3 regions of the Arthrobacter sp. NPDC058127 genome follow, and region 3 is predicted to be linked to each of the others. Evidence: riboswitches for the same ligand, from Rfam matches in the RefSeq annotation. Region 3 holds a riboswitch; each other region holds the start of a gene.
What was found. Region 3 has a riboswitch for glycine ahead of lipA (lipoyl synthase). Riboswitches for the same ligand answer to the same signal wherever they lie in the genome.
Positions count from the first base shown of each region.

Region 1: linked by a shared signal. The riboswitch ahead of ACFVTG_RS16315 (amino acid permease) and the one ahead of lipA (lipoyl synthase) in region 3 are both predicted to bind glycine.
Region 2: linked by a shared signal. The riboswitch ahead of gcvP (aminomethyl-transferring glycine dehydrogenase) and the one ahead of lipA (lipoyl synthase) in region 3 are both predicted to bind glycine.

Region 1 covers NZ_JBHVTT010000012.1:127,937-137,569, reverse strand. Annotated here, with positions in the region: gene ACFVTG_RS16320 (PucR family transcriptional regulator) at 1-1,350, shown strand, start outside; gene ACFVTG_RS16315 (amino acid permease) at 1,469-2,947, opposite strand; glycine riboswitch at 3,108-3,205, opposite strand; glycine riboswitch at 3,457-3,557, shown strand; gene gcvP (aminomethyl-transferring glycine dehydrogenase) at 3,795-6,626, shown strand; gene gcvT (glycine cleavage system aminomethyltransferase GcvT) at 6,638-7,786, shown strand; gene gcvH (glycine cleavage system protein GcvH) at 7,849-8,232, shown strand; gene glyA (serine hydroxymethyltransferase) at 8,229-9,551, shown strand.
Region 2 covers NZ_JBHVTT010000015.1:26,259-35,891, forward strand. Annotated here, with positions in the region: gene ACFVTG_RS17765 (flagellar biosynthesis protein FlhB) at 1-508, shown strand, start outside; gene ACFVTG_RS17770 (flagellar biosynthesis protein FlhA) at 570-2,618, shown strand; gene ACFVTG_RS17775 (hypothetical protein) at 2,596-3,618, shown strand; gene ACFVTG_RS17780 (carbon storage regulator) at 3,623-3,868, shown strand; gene ACFVTG_RS17785 (hypothetical protein) at 4,213-4,857, opposite strand; gene ACFVTG_RS17790 (sigma-70 family RNA polymerase sigma factor) at 4,992-5,825, shown strand; gene ACFVTG_RS17795 (MFS transporter) at 5,833-7,374, opposite strand; gene ACFVTG_RS17800 (TetR/AcrR family transcriptional regulator) at 7,457-8,005, shown strand; glycine riboswitch at 8,195-8,292, shown strand; gene gcvP (aminomethyl-transferring glycine dehydrogenase) at 8,454-9,633, shown strand, end outside.
Region 3 covers NZ_JBHVTT010000005.1:182,444-192,076, reverse strand. Annotated here, with positions in the region: gene ACFVTG_RS10130 (sodium:solute symporter family protein) at 1-1,395, opposite strand, end outside; gene ACFVTG_RS10125 (hypothetical protein) at 1,395-1,709, opposite strand; gene ACFVTG_RS10120 (amidase family protein) at 1,706-3,145, opposite strand; gene ACFVTG_RS10115 (Lrp/AsnC family transcriptional regulator) at 3,329-4,300, opposite strand; gene ACFVTG_RS10110 (MFS transporter) at 4,400-5,686, opposite strand; gene trmB (tRNA (guanosine(46)-N7)-methyltransferase TrmB) at 5,789-6,712, shown strand; glycine riboswitch at 6,789-6,887, shown strand; gene lipA (lipoyl synthase) at 7,041-8,066, shown strand; gene ACFVTG_RS10095 (methylenetetrahydrofolate reductase) at 8,083-8,895, shown strand; gene ACFVTG_RS10090 (zf-HC2 domain-containing protein) at 8,917-9,624, opposite strand; gene ACFVTG_RS10085 (sigma-70 family RNA polymerase sigma factor) at 9,621-9,633, opposite strand, start outside.

The DNA of each region.
Region 1 (9,633 bases), on a different contig from region 3:
CTGATGATGACCAACGGCCTGTCCATCCCGGCCGACGCCCAAGGCCAGGTTGCGCTCGCCGAGGCGCTCGTCGATGCAGGTGCCAGCGCCCTGGCCATCGGGGAAAAGATGCATGCCCCGGATTTGTTGCCCGAGTTTCTGGCGGCATGCGAACTGCTGCCGCTGCCGCTGATTAGCATTCCGTATCCGTTGCCCTTCATCGCCATCGCGCGAACGGTAGCTGAGGCTTCCTTGCTGGAGGAATCGCGGCGCCTGCGGCAGACGGCCCGGGTTTATGACCTGCTCCGTACGGCGGGAACATCCGAGGACCATTGGCAGGGCCTTATCCAAGGCCTTGAGGCCGAGCTCGATGCGGATCTGTTCGTCGTGGACCGGCGCTGCCTTCATCCCTGGCATCCGGATGCTGAGCCGCTGCCGGACTTCCTGAAGGCGGAACTGGCGCCCTTGACAGGGCATATACCCATGACCGGGAAGAAGTTCCAATGGCATCGGCTGCGGGACCGGCATGTGTTGATGATGGACATCCCCACTCACTCCAATGCGGTGCTAGTGGTGCTGCCGAAAAGCGATCCGCACCCTGACGCCGTCGTGCTTCTGCATGCGGCGACGGTGCTGGGGTTGGAACTCTCACGGTCGGCCCTGTCCCTGGAAAGCCGGCATCGCCTGGCGGGCGAATTCCTCCTGCAGGCGTTCGATGGACGTCTCGGGATCGCGGAACTGGAGATCAGGCTCACTGCTTTTGATATTTCGGCGCAGAGTTTTGTGGTGGTTTCGATGGGGGCCGACGACGGCGGGCGGCTGGCGGATATTCACGTCGAACTGTGGCGCCACGGACTTCAAGCCGCTTGCCTGAGGCGTTTCAATACACTTCATGTGGCGATATCAGCAGCGGTGGCCGATGACGTTTTGATCCACTGCGCGGGGCCCGGGGTTCGGATTGGTGTCAGCTCGCCTACGTCTGCCGGGGGCGTCCAACGTGCGCTCCAGGAATCGTTGTGGGCGCTCGGTTCAGCGAAAGGCAATGCCGTAAACCTGTCCCGTTACGCCGAGGGGCCCTCGTGGCTGGGGCTTACCAGTTTCGAGGAGGGGACGGCGTTGGTTCAGCAGCTGCTCGGCCCGATCTTCACGTATGAACAGAGCCAGGAAGGCGATCTCATCGTGACTTTGAAGACCTACCTGGACACCCAGAGGTCGTGGCAAAAGACTGCCGCTGCGCTTTTCGCCCATCGCCAAACCATCATTTACCGCATCCGGAAAATCAGCGAGTTGACGGGGCTCGACATGACCGAAACGTCCACGCTGGCCCAGCTTTGGTTTGCGCTCCAGATTCATGAGGCCATGCACAAGTAAGCCCCGCCCCGGAGAGGACGACGCCCTCGCTCGCTGGGTGAAGCGAGCGACGGCGGCCTTCTCCTTTAGTCCATCGGGCACGGCCAGGGTGCCTTGCTGTTGATTTGCGAGGTGGCTGTTATTGTCCGCTCCGGGCACCCGCGCGGATGGACACGTCTGCGGCATACTGGTCCGACTGGAGCTCGTCCTGGAACCTCGCGTAACGGGCCAGGTGGGCTGGACGGCGGCGCAGGAAGAACCACGCGACGCCGAGCATGATGAACCAGGCCGGCGTGAAGAGCAATGCCGTCAGCGTGTCCGGCTGGGTGGTCAGCGTCCAGAGCACAAAGGCGAAGAACGCGAAGACCACCCACACCATGGGCAGTCCGCCGGGCATCTTGAACGTGGACGCGACGTGCAGCTGCGGGCGACGACGACGGAATGCGATGTAGCTGGCAAGGATGATGGACCAGACGAAGACGAAGCAGACGGCGGACACGGTGGTGACCATGTCGAAGGCCTTGCCGACGTCCTGTCCCGCGTACATCAGGACGACGCCGGAGAGCAGCAGCACGCAGGAGAGGAACAGGGCGTTGCGGGGAACCTTCCGTCGGGACAGGCCGCTGAACAGGGCCGGGGCGTCGCCCTCCTGGGCCAGGCCGTACACCATGCGCGAGGTGGAATAGATACCGGAGTTGGCCGAGGACATGGCCGAGCTCAGCACCACCAAGTTGACCACGGTGGCGGCTGCGCCGAGGCCGGCCAAGGAGAACATGGCGATGAATGGGCTGTGGCCGGCGGCGAACTGGGTCCAAGGAGTGACGGACATCAGGATGATGAGGGCGCCCACGTAGAAGAGGAGCACGCGCACCGGGATAGAGTTGATCGCCCTGGGCAGGTTCTTCTCCGGGTCTTTGGCTTCTGCCGCAGTGGTGCCGACAAGCTCAATGCCCACGAACGCGAAGACCGCGATCTGGAAGCCGGCCACGAAGCCCATGAATTCGTGTGGGAAGAAGCCGCCGTGGCTCCAGAGGTTGGTGAGGCTTGCTGGTCCGGCCTCGGACTGGAACCCGCTGAAAATCATGAACAGTCCCACAACGATCAGTGCCGCAATCGCGATGATTTTGATGAGAGCGAACCAGAATTCTGTCTCGCCGAAGGCCTTCACCGTGGTCAGGTTCAACAGCAGCAGGATCGCGATGGTGGCCAGGCCCGGAATCCACAGCGGGAGGCTCGGCCAGAGTTCCTTTGAGTAGCCCGCGATCGCAATGACGTCCGCGATACCGGTGATTACCCAGCAGAACCAGTATGTCCAACCCGTGAAGAAACCTGCCCACGGACCGAGGAGGTCAGCGGCAAAGTCGCTGAAGGATTTGTAGTGCAAGTTGGACAGCAGCAGTTCGCCCATGGCGCGCATGACGAAGAACAGCATGAAGCCGATGATCATGTACACGAAGATCACGGACGGCCCGGCTGCGGAGATGGTCTTTCCGGAGCCCATGAACAGGCCTGTGCCGATGGCCCCGCCGATTGCAATCAGCTGGATGTGCCGGTTGCTGAGCTGCCGATCAAGATGCGGTGTTTCACTAGCTATGGCGGGCGGTTGATGAATCGTCATGAGGAACTCCATCGTTCAAGTGGCATCACGGTGCCACGATGATTCGGGGTTCCTCCCCGCTCTGTATGGGACCTGAGAGATTCCGCGGCCTCGTGCTTTCGCATGGTTCCGCTTTGCACCGTCGGTGAGCCCGGGTTCCCGGACTGCTTTCCAGAGTTGCCTTGCCGCGGCGGTACATGGGCCTGAGAGTTTCCTGGGGAGGATTTGCTCCTACGGCGACTGCAGAATGTACTGGCAGGACTCTCCCGCCGCAGATCATCAGCGTATTCAGTTTGGGTGAATCGCGGTCTTGGGGCCGGCTTGTACCGTCCGTGGCCGGCTCCTTCAGGGCGGCCACCCGACCCAGTGTGGGATAGCTCACTAAGGAATGTCAACTCCGGCTTTGCTTCGTTTGTCCCCGCTTGATGCCGTTTGTCGATCACTATTTCCGATACCGGATGCGATGTTGCCCCGGCGCTGGCGTTGTGTGTATGGTGTGAGCCGAATCACCCAAATCTGAATATGCCTTTCGAACCGTGGCGGGAGAGTCCTCCCAGTCATCAACCGGGCAGGCGCCGTAGGAGCAAATCCTCCCCAGGAATCTCTCAGGCCCCCGTACCGCCGCGGCGAGGCAACTCTGGAAAGCAGCCTGGCTTCGGTCCGGCTCACCGACGGTGCAAGCGGAACACAACGTGACAATGCGTTCTGCGGAATCTCTCAGGTCCGATACAGAGCGGGGAGGAACCCAAATCGAAGCCGTGCCATTGTGGCCGGCCCTACCTTGGAGTTCCCTTTGACTATTCATTCAACCCCCACCGCTTTTGCAGACCGGCATATCGGCTCACGACGGCAAACCGATGTTGACATCATGCTCAAGGCCGTCGGCTACGACTCCGTTGATGGCCTGGTAGACACCGCGGTTCCCAATGACATCCGCCAGGACAAGCCCCTCACCTTGGCCAACGCCCTGAGCGAGGTGGAGGTCCTGGCCGAGCTGCGCAAGCTGGCGGCCAAGAACAAAACGGCCGTGCAGATGATCGGGCAGGGCTACTACGACACCGTCACTCCGCCGGTGATCCGCCGCAACATCCTCGAATCCCCGGCCTGGTACACGGCCTACACCCCGTACCAGCCGGAAATTTCCCAGGGCCGCCTCGAGGCGCTGCTGAACTTCCAGACCATGGTCCAGGACCTCGTGGGCCTGCCCATCGCCAACGCCTCCCTGCTGGACGAAGCGACCGCCGTCGCCGAAGCGGTCCTGATGATGCGCCGCGCGAACAAGAACAAGACGGCCCATGACGGCAAGACCGTCCTCGACGCCGATTGCCTGCCGCAGACCATCGCGATCGTGAAGGGCCGCGCCGAGGCGCTGGGCTTCGAGGTGGAGATAGCGGACCTGTCCGCCGGCCTGCCCGAGGGCGAGATCAACGGCATCGTGCTGCAGCAGCCGGGCGTTTCCGGCCGGGTGTTCGACCACTCCGCCGTGATCGCCGCCGCCAAGGAACGCGGCGCGCTCGTCACCGTCGCAGCCGACCTCCTGGCCCTGACGCTGATCACGCCTCCGGGGGAGCAGGGTGCCGACATCGCTGTCGGTTCCACCCAGCGTTTCGGTGTTCCGTTGTTCTTCGGCGGCCCGCACGCCGCGTACATGGCGGTCCAGAAGGGCCTCGAGCGTTCCATGCCGGGCCGCTTGGTGGGCGTTTCCAAGGACGACGCCGGCACTCCCGCCTACCGCCTCGCCCTCCAGACCCGCGAGCAGCACATCCGCCGCGAGAAGGCGACGTCCAACATCTGCACCGCGCAGGCACTGTTGGCCATCGTGTCCTCGATGTACGCCGTCTACCACGGCCCCGACGGCCTGAAGGCGATTGCCGAGACCGCCCACCACCACGCCCGCACCCTGGCAGCGTCCCTCAAGGCCGCGGGCCTTGAGGTCCTGCACGGCAGCTTCTTCGACACCGTCACCGTGCGAGTTCCCGGGCAAGCTAAACAGGTCCTTGCCGCCGCCGCGGCCAAAGGGATAAATCTGCGTGCTATCGACCGCGATTTGGTCGGTGTGTCAGTCGATGAAACGACTACTGACCGGACTATCGCTGATGTCATGTACTGCTTTTCGATAGTGGCCGCTTATGGCGCGGAAATAGCCGGCACGACTGAGGGTTTCGCGCTGGAGGCCGCCGTCGGGCGTTCTTCGGACTACCTGCAGCACCCGGTGTTCAACACGCACCGTTCCGAAACCCAGCTGCTGCGCTACATCCGCAGGCTTTCGGACCGTGACCTGGCTCTGGACCGCACCATGATCCCGCTGGGTTCGTGCACCATGAAGCTGAACGCGACCGCCGAGATGGAGGCCATCTCCTGGCCGGAATTCGCCTCGATCCACCCCTTCGCCCCGGATTCCCAGACCGAGGGCTGGCGCGAACTGATCGAAGATCTGGAAGCCGACCTGACGGAGATCACCGGTTACGACCAGGTCTCCATCCAGCCCAACGCCGGTTCCCAGGGCGAGCTCGCGGGCCTGCTGGCCATCCGCGGCTACCACCACTCCCGCGGCGAGGCCCAGCGCAACGTCTGCCTCATCCCGGCGTCCGCCCACGGCACCAACGCGGCCTCGGCGGTGCTGGCCGGCATGAAGGTGGTCGTGGTGGCCACCGCGGCGGACGGCACGATCGACCACGCGGACCTGCAGGCCAAGATCGACGCCAACAAGGATGTCCTTTCGGCGATCATGATCACCTACCCGTCCACGCACGGCGTGTACGACGCCGACGTGCGCGAGATCTGCGACTCGGTGCACGCGGCCGGAGGCCAGGTGTACGTTGACGGCGCGAACCTCAACGCGCTCGTGGGCCTGGCCCAGCCGGGCAAGTTCGGAGGCGACGTGTCGCACCTGAACCTGCACAAGACCTTCTGCATCCCGCACGGCGGCGGCGGACCCGGTGTCGGCCCGGTCGCGGCCAAGGCACACCTGGCACCCTTCATGCCGGGCGACGCCAACAAGGCGGCCCATGAAGACGGCGCTTCTTTGCCAGGGACTGGCGTTGCGATTTCAGCTTCGCGGTACGGTTCGGCCGGTGTGTTGCCGATTTCCTGGGCCTATGTGAAGCTCATGGGCGGCGAAGGCCTGACCGAGGCCACCAAGTCCGCGCTGCTTGCCGCGAACTACATCGCCTCGCGCCTGAACGAGTACTTCCCGGTCCTTTACACGGGTGAGGGCGGACTCGTGGCCCACGAGTGCATCCTGGACCTGCGCGAACTGACCGCCCGGACCGGCGTCACCGCGGAGGATGTGGCCAAGCGCCTCATCGACTACGGCTTCCACGCTCCCACCCTGGCGTTCCCGGTCGCGGGCACCCTGATGGTGGAGCCCACGGAGTCCGAGGACCTCGGGGAGATCGATCGCTTCATCGAAGCCATGATCACCATCCGCAAGGAAATCGACCAGGTCGCGCACGGCGACTTCACGGTGGAGAACAGCCCGCTGCGCCACGCACCGCACACCGCGGCCGCCGTCGTGAGCTCCGATTGGGACCGTGAGTACTCCCGCGAGCAGGCCGTCTTCCCGGTCCACCACCTCAAGCAGGACAAGTACTTCCCGCCCGTCGGCCGCATCGACGGCGCCGCAGGCGACCGGAACCTGATCTGCTCCTGCCCTCCCCTCGAAGAGTTCGAGGAAACCACCGAAACGTTCGAAATCTAAGGACTGACGCAATGACTGAGAACTACACAGCTCTTTACGAGCAGCACAAAATCGCCGGGGCGTCCTTCACTGACTTCGGTGGCTGGCAGATGCCCCTGAAATACGACTCGGAACTCGCCGAACACCACGCCGTCCGCAACGCCGCCGGCCTGTTCGACCTTTCCCACATGGGCGAAGTCTGGGTCACCGGCCCGGAAGCCGCGGCCTTCCTGGACTACGCGCTGGTGGGCAAGATCTCCGCCATGTCTGTGGGCAAGGCCAAGTACTCGCTGATCTGCCAGGAAGACGGCGGCATCATCGATGACCTCATCACCTACCGCCGCCCGTCTTCCGAAGACGGCAGCGACAGGTTCCTCGTGGTCCCGAACGCCGGCAACGCCAAGGTCGTTGCCGAGGCGCTGGCGCAGCGTGCAGCCAACTTCGATGTCGTCGTCGAGGACGCCTCCGCGGCAACCTCGCTGATCGCCGTCCAGGGCCCCAAAGCGGAAGACATCCTCCTGCGTTTGGTTCCGGCCGGACAGCACGCGCTGGTCACCGGGCTCAAGTACTACGCCGCGGTCGAGGTGCCCTTCACCTTTGCCGGGAACACGACCGATCTGCTGCTCGCCCGCACCGGTTACACGGGCGAGGACGGCTTCGAAATCTTCGTGGACAACGACGCCGCTGCCGCCCTGTGGCAGGCAATCGCTGAAGTCGCCGAGGACGGCGAGCTGATCCCCGCCGGCCTGGCCTCGCGTGACTCCCTGCGCCTCGAAGCCGGGATGCCGCTCTACGGCAACGAGCTCTCCCGCGAAGGCAACCCCTTCTCGGCAGGGCTGGGCCCCGTTGTGTCGCTCGCCAAGGAAAGCGACTTCGTAGGCAAGGAGGCGCTGACGGTGATCAAGGCGGCCGGCGTCGGAACGACACTCGGCCAAAAACTCGTGGGACTCAAAGGACTTGGCCGCCGCGCCGCCCGCGCCCACTATTCGGTGCTCAAGAACGGGACGCTGATCGGCGAAGTCACCTCAGGCCAGCCAAGCCCCACGCTCGGCTACCCGATCGCCCTGGCGTATGTGGACGTCGAACACGCCGAACCAGGCACAATCGTCGACATCGACCTGCGAGGGAAGCCGGAAACCTTTGAAGTCGTTGCACTGCCTTTCTACAACCGCGCCAAGTAGTCCACCCGGAAATCCCCAACCGAACACCAAGTTTTGTGAACTAGAAGAGAGAAGGAAATGAGATGAGCAAAGTAGCTGCCGAGTTGAAGTATTCGGCTGAACACGAGTGGGTTGCCTCGGATGGGGCTGGGCCTGAGGGGATTGGAATTTCAGCGGTTGCTGCGGATGCCCTCGGCGACATCGTGTATGTTGATCTGCCGGAGGTCGGTTCCGCTCTGACTGCGGGGGAGACCTGCGGCGAGGTCGAGTCCACCAAGTCCGTCTCGGACCTGTACTCCCCGGTGACGGGCGAGGTCACGGAAGTAAACTCCGCCGTCGTCGACGATCCTGCGCTGATCAACAACGATCCGTACGGTGCGGGCTGGCTCTTCAAAGTGGCCGTGATCGAACATGGCCCGCTGCTTTCCGCGGAGGAATACGCTTCCAAGAACGGTGGCGAGCTGTGAGCGCCGCGAACGGAACGGCTGTGTTCGAGCAGGTCGTTTCGCCGTCCCTGGACGCGGTGTTGTCCGAGCTGGATCCGGAGATCGCGGCGAAGATCGACGACGAGCTGAACCGTCAGCGTTCGGGCCTGGAAATGATCGCGTCCGAGAACCACACTGCCGTGGCCGTGATGCAGGCCCAGGGCTCGGTGCTGACCAACAAGTATGCCGAGGGCTACCCGGGCAAGCGCTACTACGGCGGCTGCGAGCATGTGGACGTCATCGAGCAGCTCGCGATCGACCGCGTGAAGGCCCTGTTCGGTGCCGGGTACGCGAACGTGCAGCCGCACTCCGGTGCCCAGGCGAACGCTTCGGTGATGCACGCCCTCATCAAGCCGGGCGACACGATCATGGGCCTGAACCTGGCCCACGGCGGGCACCTGACCCACGGCATGCGGATCAACTTCTCCGGCCGCCTGTACAACGTCATCCCGTACCAGGTCCGCGAAGAGGACCACCGGATCGACATGGCCGAGGTGGAGCGCCTGGCCCTGGAGCACAAGCCGGCGCTGATCGTGGCCGGCTGGTCCGCCTATGCGCGGCAGCTGGACTTCGCCGGGTTCCGCCGCATCGCCGACCTTGTGGGCGCGTACCTCATGGTGGACATGGCGCACTTCGCCGGCCTCGTGGCCGCCGGCCTGCACCCGTCCCCGGTCCCGCACGCGCACGTCACGACGTCCACGACGCACAAGACCCTCGCCGGTCCGCGCGGCGGCATCATCCTCTCCAACGACGCTGACATCGCCAAGAAGATCAACTCCGCGGTCTTCCCGGGCCAGCAGGGTGGACCGTTGGAGCACGTGATCGCCGGCAAGGCCGTGGCGTTCAAGATCGCCGGTTCGGAAGAGTTCAAGGAACGCCAGGAGCGCGTGCTGGCCGGTGCCCGGATCCTCGCCGAGCGCCTCGTCCAGCCCGACGTCACCGCCAAGGGCATCAACGTGATCTCCGGCGGCACCGACGTGCACCTGGTGCTCGTGGACCTGCGCAACTGCGAACTCAACGGCCAGGAAGCCGAGGACCGCCTCGCTGCGATCGAGATCACCGTCAACCGCAACGCGGTCCCGTTCGACCCGCGCCCGCCGATGGTGACCTCCGGTCTGCGGATCGGCACCCCGGCACTGGCCACGCGCGGTTTCGGTGAAGCGGCGTTCCGTGAAGTTGCGGACATCATCGCCGAGGCACTGATCGCCGACGCCGACGCCGACCTCTCCGGCCTGCGGCACCGCGTCGACGCCCTGGCCGCCGCGCACCCGCTCTACCCGGGCGTCGCGAACCTCGCGTAGTCCGGGATCGGATCGGCAACGCCCGTCGGGTCCGACCTCCTCGGCATGCTCGGTCGCGTAGACGCCCGCTGAGCGGACGTTT
Region 2 (9,633 bases), on a different contig from region 3:
CGCCGCGGACATCTTCGTGGTCATGCGCCGCAACCGCAAGAAGACGCGCATGTCCAAAAAGGAGATCAAGGACGAAAACAAGAACAGCGACGGCGATCCCCTCATCAAGTCCCAGCGGCGCTCGCGCCAATTGAGCATGAGCCGGAACCGAATGATCGGCGCGATCGCAGACGCCGACGTCGTGATCGTCAACCCGACGCACGTCGCCGTAGCGCTGAAGTACGACGCCGGCAAAGCGGCACCGCGCGTCGTGGCCAAGGGAGCGGGAGTGATCGCTGCCCGTATCAGGGAAGAGGCGGAAGCGAAATCGGTCCCGATGGTCCAGGACGTGCCGCTGGCCAGGGCACTGCATTCGGCCTGCGAGCTGGGCCAGGAAATCCCCGTTGAGCTGTACAGGGCCGTGGCAGGAGTCCTGGCGTTCGTCATGTCGCTCAAGGCCAGGGGAGCGGCCCGCGGAATGCACCGTTTGCCGGTAGTGGCGGGATCCATGACCGGAGCCCCCGCGTGAGCCGGAGCCATAGGACACTCACCGCACCGAGCAACCACACCACCCCGGACAGGACACCGCAATGAACAACAGACTCGCCAGGCTCACCGTGCCGGTGGGAATCGTGGGCATCGTGCTGCTGCTGGTGGTTCCCGTTCCGGCGCCGCTGCTGGACTTCCTGATGGTCTGCAACATCCTGCTGGCCCTCCTGATCCTGCTCACTAGCATGTTCGTCAAGAAGCCCCTGGACTTCTCCGTCTTCCCGTCCTTGTTGCTCGTGGCTACGCTGTTCCGGCTGGGGCTCAACGTCGCGTCCACCCGGCTCGTGCTGGGGCAAGGATTCGCCGGACAAGTGATCGATGCTTTCGGCAAGGTCACCGTGGGCGGCTCCATGATCATCGGCGCCGTGGTGTTCCTGATCCTTGTGGTCATCCAGTTCGTGGTGGTCACCAAGGGCGCCGAACGCGTGGCCGAAGTGGGGGCAAGGTTCACCCTCGACGCCATGCCCGGCAAGCAGATGGCCATCGACGCGGACCTCAACGCCGGCCTCATCACGGACGCCCAGGCCCGAAAGCGCCGCGCAGAGGTGTCCGCCGAGGCCGACTTCTACGGCGCGATGGACGGTGCCTCGAAATTCGTCAAGGGCGATGCGATCGCGGGCATCATCATTATCATCATCAACTTCGTTGGCGGCATTGCCATCGGAGTGCTGCAGCGTGGCATGAATGTCGGCGACGCGCTGAATTCCTATGGGCTGCTGACCATGGGCGACGGGCTCGTCACCCAGATTCCGGCCCTCCTCATGGCAGTGTCCACGGGCATGATCGTCACCCGGTCCAACGCCGAGGAAGACATGGGCCGCACGGCCTCTTCGCAGCTCATGCAGTCGCCCAACGCCTTGCTCATCGCCGGACTGGCCGCGGTGGCCATGGCGCTCATCCCCGGCATGCCGATCGTGCCCTTCCTGCTGGTGGGCGCTGCCCTGCTGTTCGGCTCGAGGCGCCTGGCGGCGCAGCAGAAGAAGCAGAGCGAGGCGGAGGACGCACAGGAAGCAGCCACCCTGAGCTCCGAAGACGACCCCAACGAGCGGCTCATGCAGGACATGCGCGTCCACCCCGTCGAGATCTTGTTGGCTCCGGACCTTGTTGACATGGTCTCCGGAGCCTCGGACGACCTCCTGGCCCGCGTCCGCTCTTTGCGCCACAAGATCGCCATGGAGTTGGGGATCGTGATTCCGCCCGTCCGCACGCGAGACAACGTCGAGCTGCCACCGGCCACCTATGCCATCCGCATTGCCGGAGTGGAAGCCGGACGCGGCACGGCGCCGTCGGGCAAATTGCTGGCCCTCGGCGATTACCTTGACGCCCTGCCGGGTACCTCCACCGTGGAACCGGTCTTCGGGCTGGCCGGTAAGTGGATTCCCACTGAGATGCGCCATAGCGCTGAAATGACCGGAGCAACGGTGATCGACCGGGTTTCCGTTCTGGTGACGCACTTGTCGTCGATCGTGTCCGCCAACGCCGCTAGGCTCCTCACCCGGGAGGACGTCAGGGTGCTGACGGAAGGCGTGCGCAAGCAGAGCCCGGCCGCCGTCGAGGAGCTCATTCCGGGGCTCATGTCCCTAGCGGAGGTGCAGCGGGTGCTGCAGGGCCTCCTCGAAGAACAAGTCCCCATCAACGATCTTCCGCGCATTTACGAGGCCCTTGCCCTCCGCGCCAAGGTTTCCACCGAGCCCGAGGCCCTGGTCGAAACCGCCCGGCAATCCCTCGGCCCGGCGCTCGCGGCCAAGTTCCTGGACGGCACGGTGCTCAATGTGATCATGATCGATCCGCTCCTGGAACAGTCCATGCTCGAGGATATGCGTCCGGCCGAAGGGGGTACCCAGATCGTCATGAGCCAAGCGCGCCTGGACGCCGTCCTGGCCTCAGTGCAGACATCGGTGGAGGCCGCGGCCAATGCCGGACGGCAAGCTGTCCTGGTGTGCGCCCCGGCGCTGCGGCCCGCGGTCCGGCGGCTCGTGGCGGCTCCCGACGGCGGTGTGCCCGTGTTGTCCTATCGCGAAGTGACGTCTGCCAACATCCAGATCGAAACCGTGGGGGTGGTCCGCCATGCCGAAGCAATACAAGCTTAAGGGCGCGTCCTTGGACGCCATCCGGGTGAAGGCCGAGCAGCAGTACGGGCCCGGCGCGCGGATCGTCTCTGCCGAGAAAGTCACCAACCCGGGAATCGCAGGGCTCTTCGCGGCCAATCGCTACGAGGCCACCATCGAGGTTCCGGGAGCGGGTTCCGCCCAACTAGCTAGCAATAGTTGTCGTTCTGACGGCTCAGAACGACAACAACTGCGAGTCAGTTGGGAGGGCCCTGCGGGCGGGGCGCACCTCGGCGGGGAGGCGCATGCGTTGCAGGGGCCCGCCATCGCCGCGCTCCTGGAGCAAGCCGACGCGGCTGAGATGGACCTGCACCGTGCCGCGGCAGCAGTTTCAACCGCCTCGCCGGATTTTGCCGGGCTGTTGGAACAGCTGGGGAAGGAGTTCCAGGCGCCGATCTACGGACCACAAACGCAAGGAATGTTGACCGCCTTGCCGGCCTCCGCCGTCGGGCACGGAGTTCCAGTAGCCGTACCAGTGCCGCTTGGCGGCAGCGGCAACCTCATCATCCTGCTTGGCCTCGGCGACGACGCCTTGGGACCAGCGCTGGAAATGTCCGTCGCCGAGGGCGGCTCCGACGTCCGGACAGCCGGAGCGTTGACCGCTTTCGGGCACCTCCACGTGGCGGGACGCCAGGGTGCGACGGCGGCGCGCGCCCAAGCGGTCGTCACCGGCCAAACCTTGCTGGTGGCGTATGGACTTGGCAGGCGGGGCGAAGCCGTGACGCATGCGGCGGACATCGCCGCCTTCGCCGCAGACCAGTTGTGGCTGGTTGCCGACGCTGGGCGGAAAGCGGAAGACACGGCAGCCTGGGTCCGTGCGCTTTCCGCCGCACTTGCCGCCGAGCGCGTCCGCGTCGACGCCCTTGCTGTTTTCGGCGCGTCGGAAACAGCAAGTCCCGAGACTGTCAACGGACTCGGCCTTCCCATCGGGTGGGTGGACGGCAAGCCCGCCCGCGTTGCCGTGCTCGGAAAGGTAGATTGAGAGCATGCTGGTACTGACACGCAAGCCGGGCGAACAGATCATGATTGGTGAGGACATTGTCATCACCGTCATGGAAGGCCGCGGCGACGGCGTGCGGATCGGGATCGAGGCCCCTCGAGGGGTGTCCATCCAGCGTCGCGAAGTTGTTGAGGCGATCGCCGCTGCCAACCTTGCGGCTGCCCAGGCCGGCCCCGAAGCCGAGGAACTCGTTGCCGGGCTGCGTCCGCCGGTTCGGAAACGTAAGGAATAGGCGCCCCAAGTGGGGAATGTTGGCTCAGACACCCAAGTTGCCTGCAAGAATGCGATCTGATTTTTGCGATGAAGATTCGGACGATTGACGAGCGGGACATGAACTTGATCTGCGTCGATCCTTCATTTCGAGTGATAGACGTCTGGCTCGACCCCAACAGTGGCGCTTGGGACAAATCGCAGGCATTCGATATTTCGTCCGGCAGCCTCTTGGACGTCCTTGAATGGGCGAAATTGGACAGGCAATCGTGCAACTTTTCGGAGGTTTACGCCTACGATGCAAACCCGAACTCAGGACAGCCAAGCTTTATTCTCCTGCACACTGTCGTCCACCGGTAGCCGTCGCTAAGCCAACCCCAGGAACTCCCTGAGAAGCGGCAGCGAGCAATCCCTCGTCACGGCCAAGGCCCGTTCGATATTGGCGTTTTCCGCTAGCAGCATCACGTCATCCACCGTGCCCGCTTGCACGATCGCTCCCGGCGCCGATGGGGCCATAATGTCGCCGGGCTGCACAGAGTCAAGCGGCGGGTTCCGAGCCCCTTGTGGCCCCATCAGGAGAGACTCGAGGTTGGCGGCCGCGGTTGTTTCGACTTGCTTGAGCAACAGGACGAGTTCACGGTGGTGTTCCTGAAGTAGTTCCGGCCAGATTCCAGGCGGCGCCACTGAAGCGATCATTGGCAAGGTGGCGTTCGCCGGCAGGCGCCACTCGATCGCTCGGGCCGACGACTCGATGTTCCGGGAAAGCGTGTCGAACCGAAGGTTTTCGAGGACCTTTTCCACATCACCGGCAGCGAATTTCAGCCAATGCCAGTTGCCTGCCCGAACGTGCAGCAACTGCGTTTCAAGCCGGTACAACAGCAGTTCCAGCTGTCTCCGCTCGCGCCACAGCAGCGCCGAAAGCTCATCCGCCCCCACGGTTCCCCATTCCCCGGTTTGGCCTCGGAAGATGGTTCCGAGGCCTGTTTTTGTATCTTTTTCATGAGCGTACACGCATTGTTATTTTTCAGATGGTATGTTCACTGAATACATGTCTGTTCCATGTAATCTTCGGCACGTTGCATCGTCTCAGCAGCTCGCCCATGAAGCCCCTGGAATCAGGCTTGGCAACTCAATAAACAGGTCTCATGGGGGGACTAATTTTGAATCGCGAAGAACGCAACGAGCTGGTGCTGCAGCACTTGCCGCTCGTTGGCTACTTGGTGTCGGAGCTCTGCGCGAGAGCTTCTCATTTGTCGCGCGACGATTTCGCGTCGGTAGGGTCCGTGGCGTTGATAACGTCTGCCGATTCCTTCGATCCGAACCTCGGAGTCCCCTTCGGCGCGTTTGCGCGCCGCCGGATCGTCGGAGCCTTTGCGGACGAGATGCGGTCCAGCGACTGGGCCACCCGATCAGCCCGTAAACGCATCAAGGAAACCATGTCGGTCCAGGAGACGCTGTCGGGCGTTCTTGGCCGTACACCTTCGGTTGCCGAAACCGCATCGGCCCTCGGCGTCGAACGCAGCGTCGTGGAAGCCGCCCTGGCAGACGCCGCACGGACGCTGTCGCCCCTGGACGACGTCGTCGTGGACACTGTCGCCGCGGACACCATCTCCCCGGAGCATTCGGTCCTGGCCGATGAGCGCCTCAAGTACCTTCGCGCAGCCGTCGAGGCCCTGCCGGAAAAGATGCGGTACGTCGTCAAGGAGATCTACTTCGCGGGGCGGACCGTCAAGGAACTCGCCGAGGAACTCGGTTCAACGCACGCTGCGGTCTCACAGCAACGTGCCGAGGGCATCCGCCTCATGCGCGACGGACTGTCCGCGCATTACGCGGACGATCCCGGGCAGTCCTTTGAGCCCCAATCGCGCATTACTGCCCGTCGCCGGCACGACTACCTCTCGACCCTTGCCACCGCTACGTTGGGCGGAATTACCCGTAGTTTCGGCTCGCCTGATGCTGCCTTGAACCGGGCCGTCTAGACTCCGCCTACTTTGCCGTCGGCACGCGGCGAAGCACGACGGCGGCAAGGACTGCCGCTCCCGCCATCAGTACCAGCCCGATCGCCGCTGTGATGTGGACCCCCGATTCAAAGGCGGCACGCGCGGCGGAGGTCAGGGCGTCGCCCAACGGCTGGGGTAGTGTGGCCGCGGCGTCCATGGCTCCGGCGAGGGTCTCCCTCGAGCGTTCGGCTGCGTGGCCGGACAATTCGCCCGGAAGCAACAAGTGGTGTTGGTAGGACGCTGTCAGGATGGAGCCAAGCACGGCTGTGCCCAGCAATGATCCGAGTTCGTAGCCCGTTTCGGAGATCGCCGATGCAGCACCCGCCTTGTCAGCAGGGACCGCGCCGAGGATCAGGTCGTTGGAGATGGTCTCGGCCGAGCCAACCCCTATGGCCAGCAGCAGGAGTGCCGTCAAAAGGTACCCCGGCCCCTGGCTGTGGTTGCCCAGGGCGGCCACGAGGTATCCCACCGCGCTCAGTGCCAAACCCGATGCCACCACCAGACCCGGGCGGATCCGCTTGACCAGCGGAACCACCACCAGGCCCGCCACGATGGTGGCCAGCAAAGCCGGAACCATGGCGATCCCCGCCTGCATGGGGGATTGGCCTTCCACCAGCTGCAAGTGCTGCGCGAAGAAGTAGATGAAGCCGGTCATGGAGAACAAGGACAAGACGTTGGCCGTGATGGCCGTGCTGAAGACCTTGTTCCGGAAAAGCTGCACGTCCAACATGGGCGATGCCAAAGAGCGCTGCCTGCGGACGAAGACGATTCCCATGGCCAGGCCGAACGCCGTGAAGGCCGCGGGTCCAGGACCAAAACCGTGCACGGCTGACTCCTTGATGCCATAAACCACCGGAGCCATGGTCAAGATGGACAGCACGACGCTGGGAACGTCCGGCTTTCCCGGGTTGCGGTCCTTGGACTCGGGGATGAGGAACGGGCCGAAGGCGAGCAGGGGCAGCAATAGTGGCACTGCAACCAGGAACACGGCTCCCCACCAGAAATGCTCCACGAGCCAGCCACCGAAGATCGGCCCGAGCGCGGCACCGCCTGAGAATCCCGCTGCCCACACGGCGACGGCGAGCCGGCGGCGGTTCGGGTCCGGGAAGATGTTGCGGATCAAGGAAAGCGTGGACGGCATGAGCATGGCTCCGAAGATGCCCATGCTGGCGCGTCCGGCGATGAGCCATTCAGCCGACGGCGCGAAGGCGGTGACCGCTGAAACTGCGGCGAAGCCCGTGCTGCCGATCAAAAGCAAGCGGCGGCGGCCGATCCTGTCGCCCAGGTTTCCCATCGACACCAACAGTGCCGCGAGCACCAGGGGATAGGCATCCACGACCCACAGCAGCTGCACGCCCCCCACTTCCAGCGACCGGGCGATTTGCGGCAGGGCAAACGTCAGGGCCGTATTGTCCACAGCCACCAGCAGCACCGGGAACATCAGGAGCGCCAAGGCAGCCCAATCGCGCCACGGGGCGGATTGAATCGAGAGGGTACGGGGGTGCTGGGTTGTGGACGGCGTGAACATGAGGATAACTGTACCGTCTGGACGGTATAGTTTCAATCTGACTCATCGAACTGCCACATCGAACTAAGGGATGATGGACACCATGCCGCGAAAACCTATTGCCCGGGACGCTGTCTTGGATGCCTTTGAAGCCCTGCTGATCGAGGTGGGGGAGCGGGCTGCCACCCTGGACGCCGTCGCCAAGCGCGCAGGCGTCTCCAAGGGCGGCTTGCTCTACCATTTCCCCAACAAGGAAGCCATGATCGGCTCCTTGCTCGAACGCATGGACAGGCTGGCCGCGCTGGACATCGAGGCAATGAAGGCAGCTCCCGAAGGCTCGGCCGCGTTCTTCATCAAGTCTTCCCTTTGGGCGGACACCCCCTTGGACCGGGTGTTCGTGGCAGCCACGCGGCTCGCGGAAGTAGCCCACGAAGAAACCCGCAGGCGCTTCGCCGGGATCCAGCAACAATGGCTCGATGTGCTCGCCGAGGAAGTGGGGCCCGAGATGGCCAAAGCCGTCCGGTACATGGGCGATGGACTTTACTTCAACGCGATGCTTGAGGGTGGCGCCGGCGATACGGAAGTCAAGGCAAGCGCCAGGAGCGCCGACGTCGGTGCGCTGCTGGCCGCCGTCGAACGCCTCCGTGGCTGAGTGGCCACCCAACTCACTCGCAGTTGTTGTCGTTTTGACGCTCCAAAGCGACAACAAGTGCCAGTCAGTTGGGAAAGTCCGGCGGCTCGGTGACCATATTTGCGGACGCGGGCAGTCCATAGGACAATTGGGAGTTGTGGCAGCCGTCACCGGCAACCACAATCCGATTCACACAACTGAATACGCCTTTGATCTGCGGCGGGAGAGTCCTGCAGGCATGTGATGCAGGCGCCGTAGGAGCAAATCCTCCCCAGGAATCTCTCAGGCCCACGCACCGCCGCGGCAAGGCAACTCTGGAAAGCAGCGCGCTGACGCGTGCTCACCGACGGTGCAAGCGGAACAGTGCCACAAGCATGGTTTCGCGGAAACTCTCAGGTCCAATACAGAGCGGGGAGGAACCCGATTAGCTGTGGCGCACCCTGCGCCGCCTTATTTATGGAGTTCCTTCGTGACGGTTAGTTCAACCTCCACTACGTTCGTTGACCGGCATATCGGCGCCCGCCGCCAGGCCGACATTGACATCATGCTCAAGTCTGTTGGCTACGACAGTGTCGATTCGCTCGTAGACACCGCGGTTCCCAATGACATCCGCCAGGACAAGCCCCTCACCTTGGCCAACGCCCTGAGCGAGGTGGAGGTCCTGGCCGAGCTGCGCAAGCTGGCGGCCAAGAACAAAACGGCCGTGCAGATGATCGGGCAGGGCTACTACGACACCGTCACTCCGCCGGTGATCCGCCGCAACATCCTCGAATCCCCGGCCTGGTACACGGCCTACACCCCGTACCAGCCGGAAATTTCCCAGGGCCGCCTCGAGGCGCTGCTGAACTTCCAGACCATGGTCCAGGACCTCGTGGGCCTGCCCATCGCCAACGCCTCCCTGCTGGACGAAGCGACCGCCGTCGCCGAAGCGGTCCTGATGATGCGCCGCGCGAACAAGAACAAGACGGCCCATGACGGCAAGACCCTCCTCGACGCCGATTGCCTGCCGCAGACCATCGCGATCGTGAAGGGCCGCGCCGAGGCGCTGGGCTTCGAGGTGGAGATAGCGGACCTGTCCGCCGGCCTGCCCGAGGGCGAGATCAACGGCATCGTGCTGCAGCAGCCGGGCGTTTCCGGCCGGGTGTTCGACCACTCCGCCGTGATCGCCGCCGCCAAGGAACGCGGCGCCCTCGTCACCGTCGCAGCCGACCTCCTGGCCCTGACGCTGATCACGCCTCCGGGCGAGCAGGGTGCCGACATCGCTGTCGGCTCCACCCAGCGCTTCGGCGTGCCGCTGTTCTTCGGCGGCCCGCACGCCGCGTACATGGCCGTCCAGAAGGGCCTCGAGCGTTCCATGCCGGGCCGCTTGGTGGGCGTTTCCAAGGACGACGCCGGCACTCCCGCCTACCGCCTGGCCCTCCAGACCCGCGAGCAGCACATCCGCCGCGAGAAGGCGACGTCCAACATCTGCACCGCGCAGGCACTGTTGGCCATCGTGTCCTCGATGTACGCCGTCTACCACGGCCCCGATGGCTTGAAGGCGATCGCCGAGACCGCCCACCACCACGCCCGGACCCTGGCCGCTTCGTTGAAGGGCGCGGGCCTTGAGGTCCTGCACGGCAGCTTCTTCGACACCGTCACGGTCCGCG
Region 3 (9,633 bases):
CGGAACCTGCGGAAGGCGACGGCGGCGGATAAGCTCCGCGACCGCGAGCACCACAAGGTTCGGTGCGAGGGAAATGAGGCCCGAATCGACGCCGCCCGTGGGGATGTTGCCGAAGGTAATGACGGCTACCGTGAGCGTGCCCACGATGATGCCGAGGTTGACTGGAACGGCGCCGATGCGCACCTTGCGGCCGATCGCGATGGCGACGGCGGGAGCGAGCTGCGTGAGGCCACCGTAGGTGAGCAGGAGCAGCGCTCCGATGTCCGACTTCGCGAGCCCGAACGCCAGGGCCAGTCCGACGGCGAGGGCGACCACCACGTGGTTGATCCGGAACCGCAGCTTGGGGTTCTTCACGGACAGCAGGTTGTTCGAGACAAGCGAGGAAATGCCCATTGCGATCGCGCCCGCCGGAACCATGGCGGCGGCTGCGCCGCCGATGGCGATGATCGCGATCAATGGCTCGGGCAGGGTGTGCTGGGCGATGCCCAATAGGACAAAGTTGCTCTTGGTCTTCGGATCGAGGACCAGCGTGGCGGCGATTCCGGCTGTGATCGGGATGAGCAGCAGGAACTGGTAGACCGCAAGCCATTTGACGTTGTCCCGCAGCACGGCACCGCTTTTCGCGGCAAGGACCGGCGGCCACAAGTGCGGGAAGGTGTTGAGCCCTGCGCCGATGCTTGTCACGATAACGGAGGTTACCCAGAAGGTCGCGTCGAAGCCCGGGCGGCTGATGGTGAGGTAGCTCGGGGCGGTATCCATGACCTTGGCGAAGATATCCGGGATGCCGCCAATACCCGCCACCACACCGGCCAACACGATGACCAGGGCGGCGAGCATGGCGAAGTCCTTGAAGACAGCCACTTTGGCGAGTCCCCGGATACCCGCCCAGATCACGAAGACGACCACCAGCACGCTGGCCACGGCCATGCTGTAGCCACGCGCCGATTCGCTGCCCGTAGCGAGCTGGACGATCAAGCCGAGCCCGGTGATCTGCAGCTGCAGGTACGGGATGAGGAAGACGGCACCCACGAGGGCCACGGTCTTGCCCAGGGCCTTGCTATTGAACCGGTCCTGGAAGAAGTCCGCCATGGTCAGGTAGCCGCGGTTCGCGCCGAGCTCACGCTGGCGCGGAATCACGAAGTATTGGACGATGCAGTTGATGGTCAGGTAGGCGACGGCGAAGAGCGCGGCAACGCCGCCACCGAACGCGATTCCGGCGAGGCCGAGGAAGCTGAAGGTGGTCAGCGATTCGCCCGCTTGGAGGAACCAACTGGTCCAGCGGGGCAAGTCCCGCTTGCCGACAGTCCAACTGGAGAGTTCTGTCTGGCGTCGGCGGCCCGCGATACCGAGGGCGCCGATGCCGACAATTCCGATGATGATGGCGACTGTAAGCATCAGCGGGCCCTTCTTTCGGTGATCGGGGCAGGGCTGTTGGTTGCGGCGCTTGTTGAAGCGGCGTTTGCCAAGGCGCTTTGCTCGGCTTCAAGACGATCGAGTTCGGCACCGCCTTCGCGGAGGTACGTGTGCTCCACAATCTGGAGGGCGACGATCGTGGCGACGATCATGAGGCCCATCCAGACGATCGCCGACGGGAGGCCAAGCCATAGCGTCGGCGTGGAAACGAAGGGCAGGAACGGTGTGATGATCATGCCGACGATGGGGACTGAGGCAATGGTCAATCTCTTGGGGGATGCCAGGGTAGTGCTCATAGAACTGCAGCTCCTTGGGGGCGAACGGATGAGCAGGAAGAGATCTTCTCGAAGGCGGAAGCCAGGCGGAGGAGGCGGGCGTCGCTGCCGCGCGCTCCGACCATCTGGAGGCCGACGGGAAGTCCGGCGGGGGTGAACCCGGCCGGAACCGACAGGGCAGGGAGGCCCAGCGGGGTGAACAGGTACGGGGCACGCATCCAGTCGAGGTAGTTCTGGAGCTGTTGCCCGTCGATCTCGGTGGGGTATTCGAGATCGACGTCGAACGGGACAATCTGGGAGGCAGGCGCGATAACCAGGTCGTAACGCTCAAAGAATCCGGCCGCCTTGCGGATCAGGCGGGTCATTCCTTCCTCGGCGCGGACGACGTCGCGGCCACTGAGCCGGCCACCTTCACGGATGTTTCCGGCCAGGAAATGGTTGAAGGCATCGGGCTCCGCGGCAAGCTGCTCTCCCCACATCGAGTCGAAGGAGGCTGCGCGCAGTACGCGGAACACTTGCTCGGAACCGTCGAGGTCCGGGCAGTCCAGCTCCACGTGTGCGCCGAGGGCCGCGAGTGCCGCCGCCTGCGGTTCAATGACGTCGAGTACCTCGCGGCTCACCGGGATCCGGCCGCCGAGCGTAGGGGCGAAGGCAATGCGCAGACCGGAAAAATCGGCCGGGGACGGTTCGGCGGCAAGGCTTGCTGGGCTTGCCAGGCTGGGCGGGAAAACGGAATGGGGATCATCCGGGGAAGCGCCTGTCATGACGTCGAACAAGAGCGCGGCGTCAGCCGCCGTGCGGCCCATTGGTCCGGCCACGGCCAATGGGAAGAAGACGTTGTTGCCGTCGGTGTTGGGGACCATGCCTGGAGTGGGACGCAGGCCGACCACATTGCAGAACGACGCCGGGTTGCGGAGGGAGCCGCCCATGTCGCTTCCGTCGGCGATCGGCTGGAAGCCCCCTGCCAGGGCCGCCGCAGCACCGCCGCTGCTGCCCCCGGCGGACTTGCCGGGGTCGTACGGGTTGCGCGTTGCACCGAAGACTCGGTTGAAAGTGTGGGATCCAGCGGCGAACTCGGGGACATTGGTCTTGCCCACTCGAATGGCTCCGGCGTCGAGGATGCGCTGGACGTGCAGATCATTTTCCTCCGGAACGTGGTCCCGGAAATGCGGGTGCCCGAAAGTGGTGCGCATCCCCGCCGTATTCGCGGTGTCCTTGAAGCTGATGGGCAAGCCGTGGAGTGGCCCAATCGGCTCCCCGGCCATGATCTTGCGATCGGCTTCCGCTGCGGCCGCCCTGGCGCCCTCTTCGTCGAGGGTCACCACCGCGTTGATCAAGGGGTTGAGCTTGTCGATCTGTTCCAGGTGCGCGTCAAGAACCTCGGTGGCAGACACCTCCCGGGAACGCAGGAGCCCAGCGAGCTCCACTGCCCCACGGTAAATCAAGTCGTTTGTCATGATTCATATTGCCTTCATATAGTTTCCTTTTGAGTCACTTCTTTGTCTCAAGTGGAATTAATGAACCACAATAGTGGGACGAATCACATTTGGCTAGAGGTCTCCGTAAGGTTTTTTGATGCGCGGGGCATCCGGTTCAGGGCAGGAGTGAACCAAGGTGGGAGGATCGGGTTTCTAAATGATTCAGTCGAGGGCGGGCATGCGCACGCCACCGCGCTTGTACGCCCGCACCACGAGGGAACTGCGCACGGCCAGGGCACGTGCGGCCCATGGGGACGACGTGAGGAAATCGCGCAATTCGTCCAGGCTCGCGAGGGTGACGTCGGCCATGAGCTGGAATTCGCCCATTGCCATGACCGCATAGCGGACCCCGGGAGCTTCAGCGAGCAGCCGGCCAACCTCGACGGCGTCGGCCGGGGCAGTGCGGACCCAGACTACGGCTTCGATTGGAAGGCCGATATCCGCGGGCTCGACGATCGCCCGGACACTCAGCGTGCCCTCTTCGAGAAGGGTGTTGAGCCGTCGGCGCACGGCCGGGGCGGAAAGCCCCACGGCTTCCCCGAGCTCGGCGACCGGAACGCGGCCGTCAGCCACGAGGATCCGCACAAGGTGGGAGTCGACGTCGTCGAGCACTCCATTCACGCTCGGTCGGGACGGCGGAGGAGGCACTTCCTGGAGCGCGGCAGTTTCCTCTGCGGTGACCGGACCCGGGTGCCATTCAGCCACCGTGCGGAAGTACTCCATGACGGGCGACGCGCTCACCTGCACCACGCCGTCGAGGGCTGGGAGTTCCTCCAGCACAAGGCTCGAGAGGCGCCCCGGACGGGCCTGCACTTCGAACAGGAGACGAGTCGGCCCGGTGAGCGCATAGACGAAAATGGCGTCCGGGTCGCCCGAAAGCTCCTCCGCGATGGCGAGCAACCGGGAGGGCTCGCAATGAACTTCCACAAGGTGGGTGGGGCCAAGGGTCACCAGGCCGGCCACGCGCACGATGCTCGAATCCAGCAGTGCGATGCCGCGGCGGGTCACCGTGCTGAACGGCTCGCCCAGGACCTCGGCGATCCGCCGCCAGGAGGCACGGCCATTGACCTGGAGAGCGCCGACAATCCGCCGATCGAGCCCGTCCAGCTCGCGCGAGGGTGCCAGCATGACCATATACCCGATTATGCCGCCTCGCTGCGTTCCCTCCCCAACTGGCTCGCAGTTGTTGTCGTTTAGAGGCCTGATAACGACAACAAATGCGAGTTGGTTGGGTCAGCTGACGTAGCGGTTCCGGCCGGCGCGGAAGCCAAAGAAGCCCGCCAGGGATCCCACCACGAGGAACAGGATGCCGGCCGCCGCGAACCCACCGGTCGCTTGATGCAACTGGCCGACCATCAGGGTTCCCGTGGAACCCAGGCCATAGCCGACGCCCTGCATCATGCCGGAAAGATGCGCCGCGGTGTGGGAATCGCGGGTACGCAGCATGATCATGGTCAACGCCACGGCGGTGAGGCTCCCTTGCCCCAGTCCCAACAGCCCGGTCCACACCCAAATCAGGTCCGTGGGGCCGAAAATACTCAAGGCGAAGCCGCCGCCGGTCATGAGCGCCACCACGGTGTTGATGACGCGCTGGTCCTTGAACCTGGCCGCGAGCCCAGGAGCGATGAACGAACCAAGCATCTGCAGCACAATCGACACGGACACGATCAAACCGGCTGTCCCGCCGTCGATCCCGCGATCACGCAGGATCGGCGCCAACCAGGCGAACACGCTGAAGGACATCATCGCTTGCAACACCATGAAGATGGTGACTTGCCAGGCGACGGCGGAACGCCAGACGTTCGTACCGCCGTCGGCCGCGTTGTGCCGGACGGGATGCTGGCGGATCGCGAGCGGCAGGAAAAGCAAGAGTACGACGGCGGCGGGCAGCGCCCAGAACCACAGCGCCGAAGTCCAGTGTCCGGCCGCGGTAAAGACGGGATAGGTGAAACCGGCGCCAAGCGCGGCAGACGCGCAAATCGCCGTCGTATATAGCCCGCCCATGAGCCCAAGGCGATGCGGGAAGTCACGCTTGACCACGCCGGGCAGCAACACGTTGCAGAGGGCGATCGCGGCGCCGCACGCCGCAGTTCCGACGAGCAACGCGGGCAAGTGCCCGGCGCCGGCGAGGTCCACGGGACGGATCAGCAGCCCGGCTGTCAGCACAGCCATCGCGCCGAGCAAGACCCTCTCGGCACCGAAACGGCGGGCCAGGATCGGCGCCAGCGGCGCGAAGACACCGAGCAAGGTCACCGGCACAGTGGTGAGGACAACCACCGCCCAGCCCGGCAGCCCGGCGTCGGCGGTGACTTCCGGAAGGACCGCCGAAAAGCTCGAGAACACCGTCCGCAGGTTCAGCCCGATGAGCACAAGGCAGATCCCCAGGAAGACGAGTCCGCCGCGCGTCCTGACCTGGGTGGGCTCGGCGGCGGGAAGCTCGTCGATTTCGGCGTCGACGAGGATCTCGGGAACGGCGAAGTGTGGCTTGGTGTTCTTTGGGGCGCTTGAAGCGGGGGTCACCAACCCATTCTGGCAGTCACCCCCGTGCGCCGGCGCCTCGTGACGGGAGCGTACGCAGGTTCCGCGGCGGGGCTTTGACCGTGCAACTGTATTCTGGAGGAGATGAGTGAAACCCCAGAATCCCCTGAATCACCGCAGTCTTCGCGCCCCGTGACCCCAGGCAGCCAGGCCTCCTTCGGCACCTATGGCGGCCGGCCGGTCAGTTTCGTGCGCCGCGGGACGCGGCTTCAGGGTCGGCGCCAAGCGGCGTGGGAAGAGCACTCGGACCGCTGGGCCATCCAGGTTCCGCGGCATGTCGCCAACACGTCCGTGCACCCGGACTACGTGTTCGACGCCGAAGCGGAGTTCGGCCGCAAGGCACCGCTGATTGTTGAAATCGGTTCGGGACTCGGCGACGCCGTATGCCACGCGGCCGAAGAGAACCCGGACAAGGACTTCCTCGCCGTGGAGGTCTACACCCCGGGCCTGGCCAACACGATGATCAAGATCAACAGTCGCGGCCTCAGCAACGTCCGCGTCGTGGAAGCCAACGCCCCGGAGGTCCTGGCCACCATGCTGCCTGCGGGGTCAGTGAGCGAGCTCTGGGTCTTCTTCCCCGACCCCTGGCACAAATCTCGGCACCACAAACGCCGCCTTATCCAGCCCGCGTTCGCCGAACTCGCCGCGAGGTCCCTCAAAAAGGGCGGCTTGTGGCGGATCGCCACCGACTGGTCCAACTATGCCGTCCACGTCCGTGAGGTCCTGGCCGGTTCAACCGAGTTTGAAAACCTGCACGACGGCGAGCGGGCCGGCGCGGACAGCCCCCTCACCCAAGTGTGGGAATCGGGAGTCGAAGCCATGGTGGGCGGGGCCCCCGTCAAGGAAGGCCGGGCACCGGTCAGCACCGAGCACACCGGCCCCAACGAGGGAGTGGACCACGTGGGCGGATGGGCTCCGCGCTTCGACGGCCGCATCCGCACCAGCTTCGAAAACAAGGCCCACGAGGCCGGACGCATGATCTTCGACCTCAGTTATCGCAGGATCTAGCTTCATAGGTTCTTTGCGTGCCGCACGGGCACCGGATACCATGTGAGACGTGTCACCGAAAGGCGGCACATGCTTATGATCTGCGGCGGGAGAGCCCTGCCGGTACGTTTCAGCAGGCGCCGTAGGAGCAAATCCTCCCCAGGAATCTCTCAGGCCCATGTACCGCCGCGGCAAGGCAACTCTGGAAAGCAGCCCGGGAAACCGGACTCACCGACGGTGCAAGCGTCCAGCCGCGAGGCAGGACGCGGAAACTCTCAGGTCCAATACAGAGCGGGGAGGAACCGAATCATCGTGGTGCGTCCGCGCCACCTGAATTATGGAGTTCCTCATGACCCTGGCACCTGAAGGCCGTAAGCTGCTGCGCGTTGAACAGCGCAACAAAGCCGTCCCGGTCGAACGCAAGCCCGAGTGGATCAAGGCCAAGGTCCAGATGGGACCGGAATTCGTGGGCCTGAAGAACCTCGTGAAAAAAGAAGGCCTGCACACCGTCTGCGAGGAAGCCGGCTGCCCGAACATCTTCGAGTGCTGGGAAGACAAGGAAGCGACCTTCCTGATCGGCGGCTCCGAATGCACCCGCCGCTGCGACTTCTGCCAGATCGACACCGGCAAACCCTCCCCCGTGGACATGTTCGAACCCACCAAGGTCGCCCGCTCCGTCCAGGCCATGAACCTGCGCTACGCCACCGTCACCGGCGTCGCCCGCGACGACCTGGCAGACGAAGGCGTCTGGCTCTACGCCGAGACCGTCCGCAAGATCCACGAACTGAACCCCGGCACCGGCGTCGAACTGCTCATCCCCGACTTCTCCGGCAAACCCGAACACATCCAGGCGATCTGCGACTCCGCCCCCGAGGTCTTCGCGCACAACGTCGAAACCGTGCCCCGGATCTTCAAGCGCATCCGCCCCGCGTTCCGCTACGACCGCTCCCTGGACGTCATCACCCAGGGCCGGGCCCACGGGATGGTCACCAAATCCAACCTGATCCTGGGCATGGGCGAAACCCGGGAAGAGATCTCCGAAGCCCTTACCGACCTGCACGCCGCGGGCTGTGACCTGATCACCATCACCCAGTACCTGCGCCCCTCCGAACGGCACCTGCCCGTGGACCGCTGGGTCAAACCCCAGGAATTCGTCGAACTCGCCGCCGAAGCCGAGGAAATCGGCTTCCTCGGCGTCATGTCCGGCCCCCTGGTCCGCTCCTCCTACCGCGCCGGACGCCTCTGGGCCACCGCGATGCGCAAAAAAGGCCGCGAAATCCCCACGCACCTGGCCCACATCGCCGAAGGCATCCAGGACTCCGGCACCACCCGCCAGGAAGCCCGCACCCTCCTCGCACACCACGCGACGGCCTGATCCGCAAGGAGCCAGCATGTTCCCCACCCGGATTGAAATCATCCCCTCAGACGGAATCGTTGAGAAAGTCCAGGCCGCTGTGCCGCTTTCCACAACGCTCACCGTTACCTGCCTGCCCCACCACGGCATCGCGCGGACCATGGAGGCTTCCATCAAGCTCAGCCTCCTCGGCTACAACGTGATTCCGCACCTCTCGGCACGCGGGCTGGAGCACCGGGCGCAGCTTTCCGGCATCCTCCGGGACTGCGAAACCGCCGGGATCACGGAAGTCTTCGCCATCGGCGGAGACGGACCTCTTGGTGCCGGCCCCTATCGATCAACCCTTCCCCTCTTGGCAGACATCGCAGAGTACTCCGGCGGCAGCATCACAGCGGGCATCGCCGGTTACCCCGAGGGGCATCCTTCCGTGAGCGGGCTGGACTTGCTCGACGCCCTGCTGGCCAAACAACACCTGGCCACGCACGTTGTCACGCAAATGTGCTTCTCCGCCCCGACGATCCTCGACTACGCAGCACTCCTGCGCCGGGAAGGCGTCGAGCTGCCGGTGTGGGCAGGCGTGGCCGGGGCCGTTCCCCGGACCAAACTGCTGGCCCTGGCGGCCCAGATCGGCGTCGGGACGTCCCTGAAGTTCCTCAGCAATAAAGGAACACTTGCCCGGAAGCTCCTAGGCGGGGACAAGTACTCACCGGAAGGCCTCGTTTCCGAGCTCATGGCGCACCCGGATGGTGTCTCGGGAATCCATCTCTACAGTTTCAACCGACTGGACATGCCCGCCTGGGAGCGAAACGATCTGCCAGATCCTGAGGCCAGAGAAGCAGCATCCGCCTAGCCGCATAGGTCCCGGAAACCCCTAGCTCCCCGGGACCGAAATCACGGCGACCGTCTTTTGGTTGTCATCGCGCAGTTCCACGCCCGAAATCCCGGCGAGCTGGACCGGCGTCGCACCCGTGACCTTGATGTGGCCGCTGGACGTCGCGGTCCATCCGCAGGCCATTTCCTCCGTGCCGTCGCGGCCCTTGACCCACAGGTACATCGTGCCTTGCGGCGGCATGCTGTGCCCTTCCAGCTGAAGCTCGGTCCCCCACGCCTTCCTGACGAGCCCCACGGTGAGCTGCAGGCCATTGTCCGTCTGCACGGAGTAGCTGGCGTCCGGCTTGGGTGGCTGGTTCAACACGGGACCCGCCAATATGCCCACCCCAAGGCAGGCCGCGGCGACGGCACCCACCAGAGCCGTCCACCGCCGTCGGGATTTCCGTCGCCGTGCTGCCATTTTCAGGAGAATCGGCTGCGGGAGCCTTTCCGAAAAAGCCCCTATAAGTGAGCGCGCGTCGGAAGGGGCAGCGGCGGAAGGCTCGACGGCGGGGCGCCCGGCGGCGAGCGCGACGGCGTCGGGCACGGGGACGGCGTCGAGGAGGGCCGGGAGGCTCTCCAGTTCCCCCAGCTCGAGCCGGCAATCAGCGCAGCTTGCCAAATGCTCCTCGAAAACCCGGGCCTCGGCGGGCTCGAGTCCGCCGAGCAAGTAGGCGCCCAGCAATTGGTGAAGTCCTGTTTCGTTCACCGCTGCACC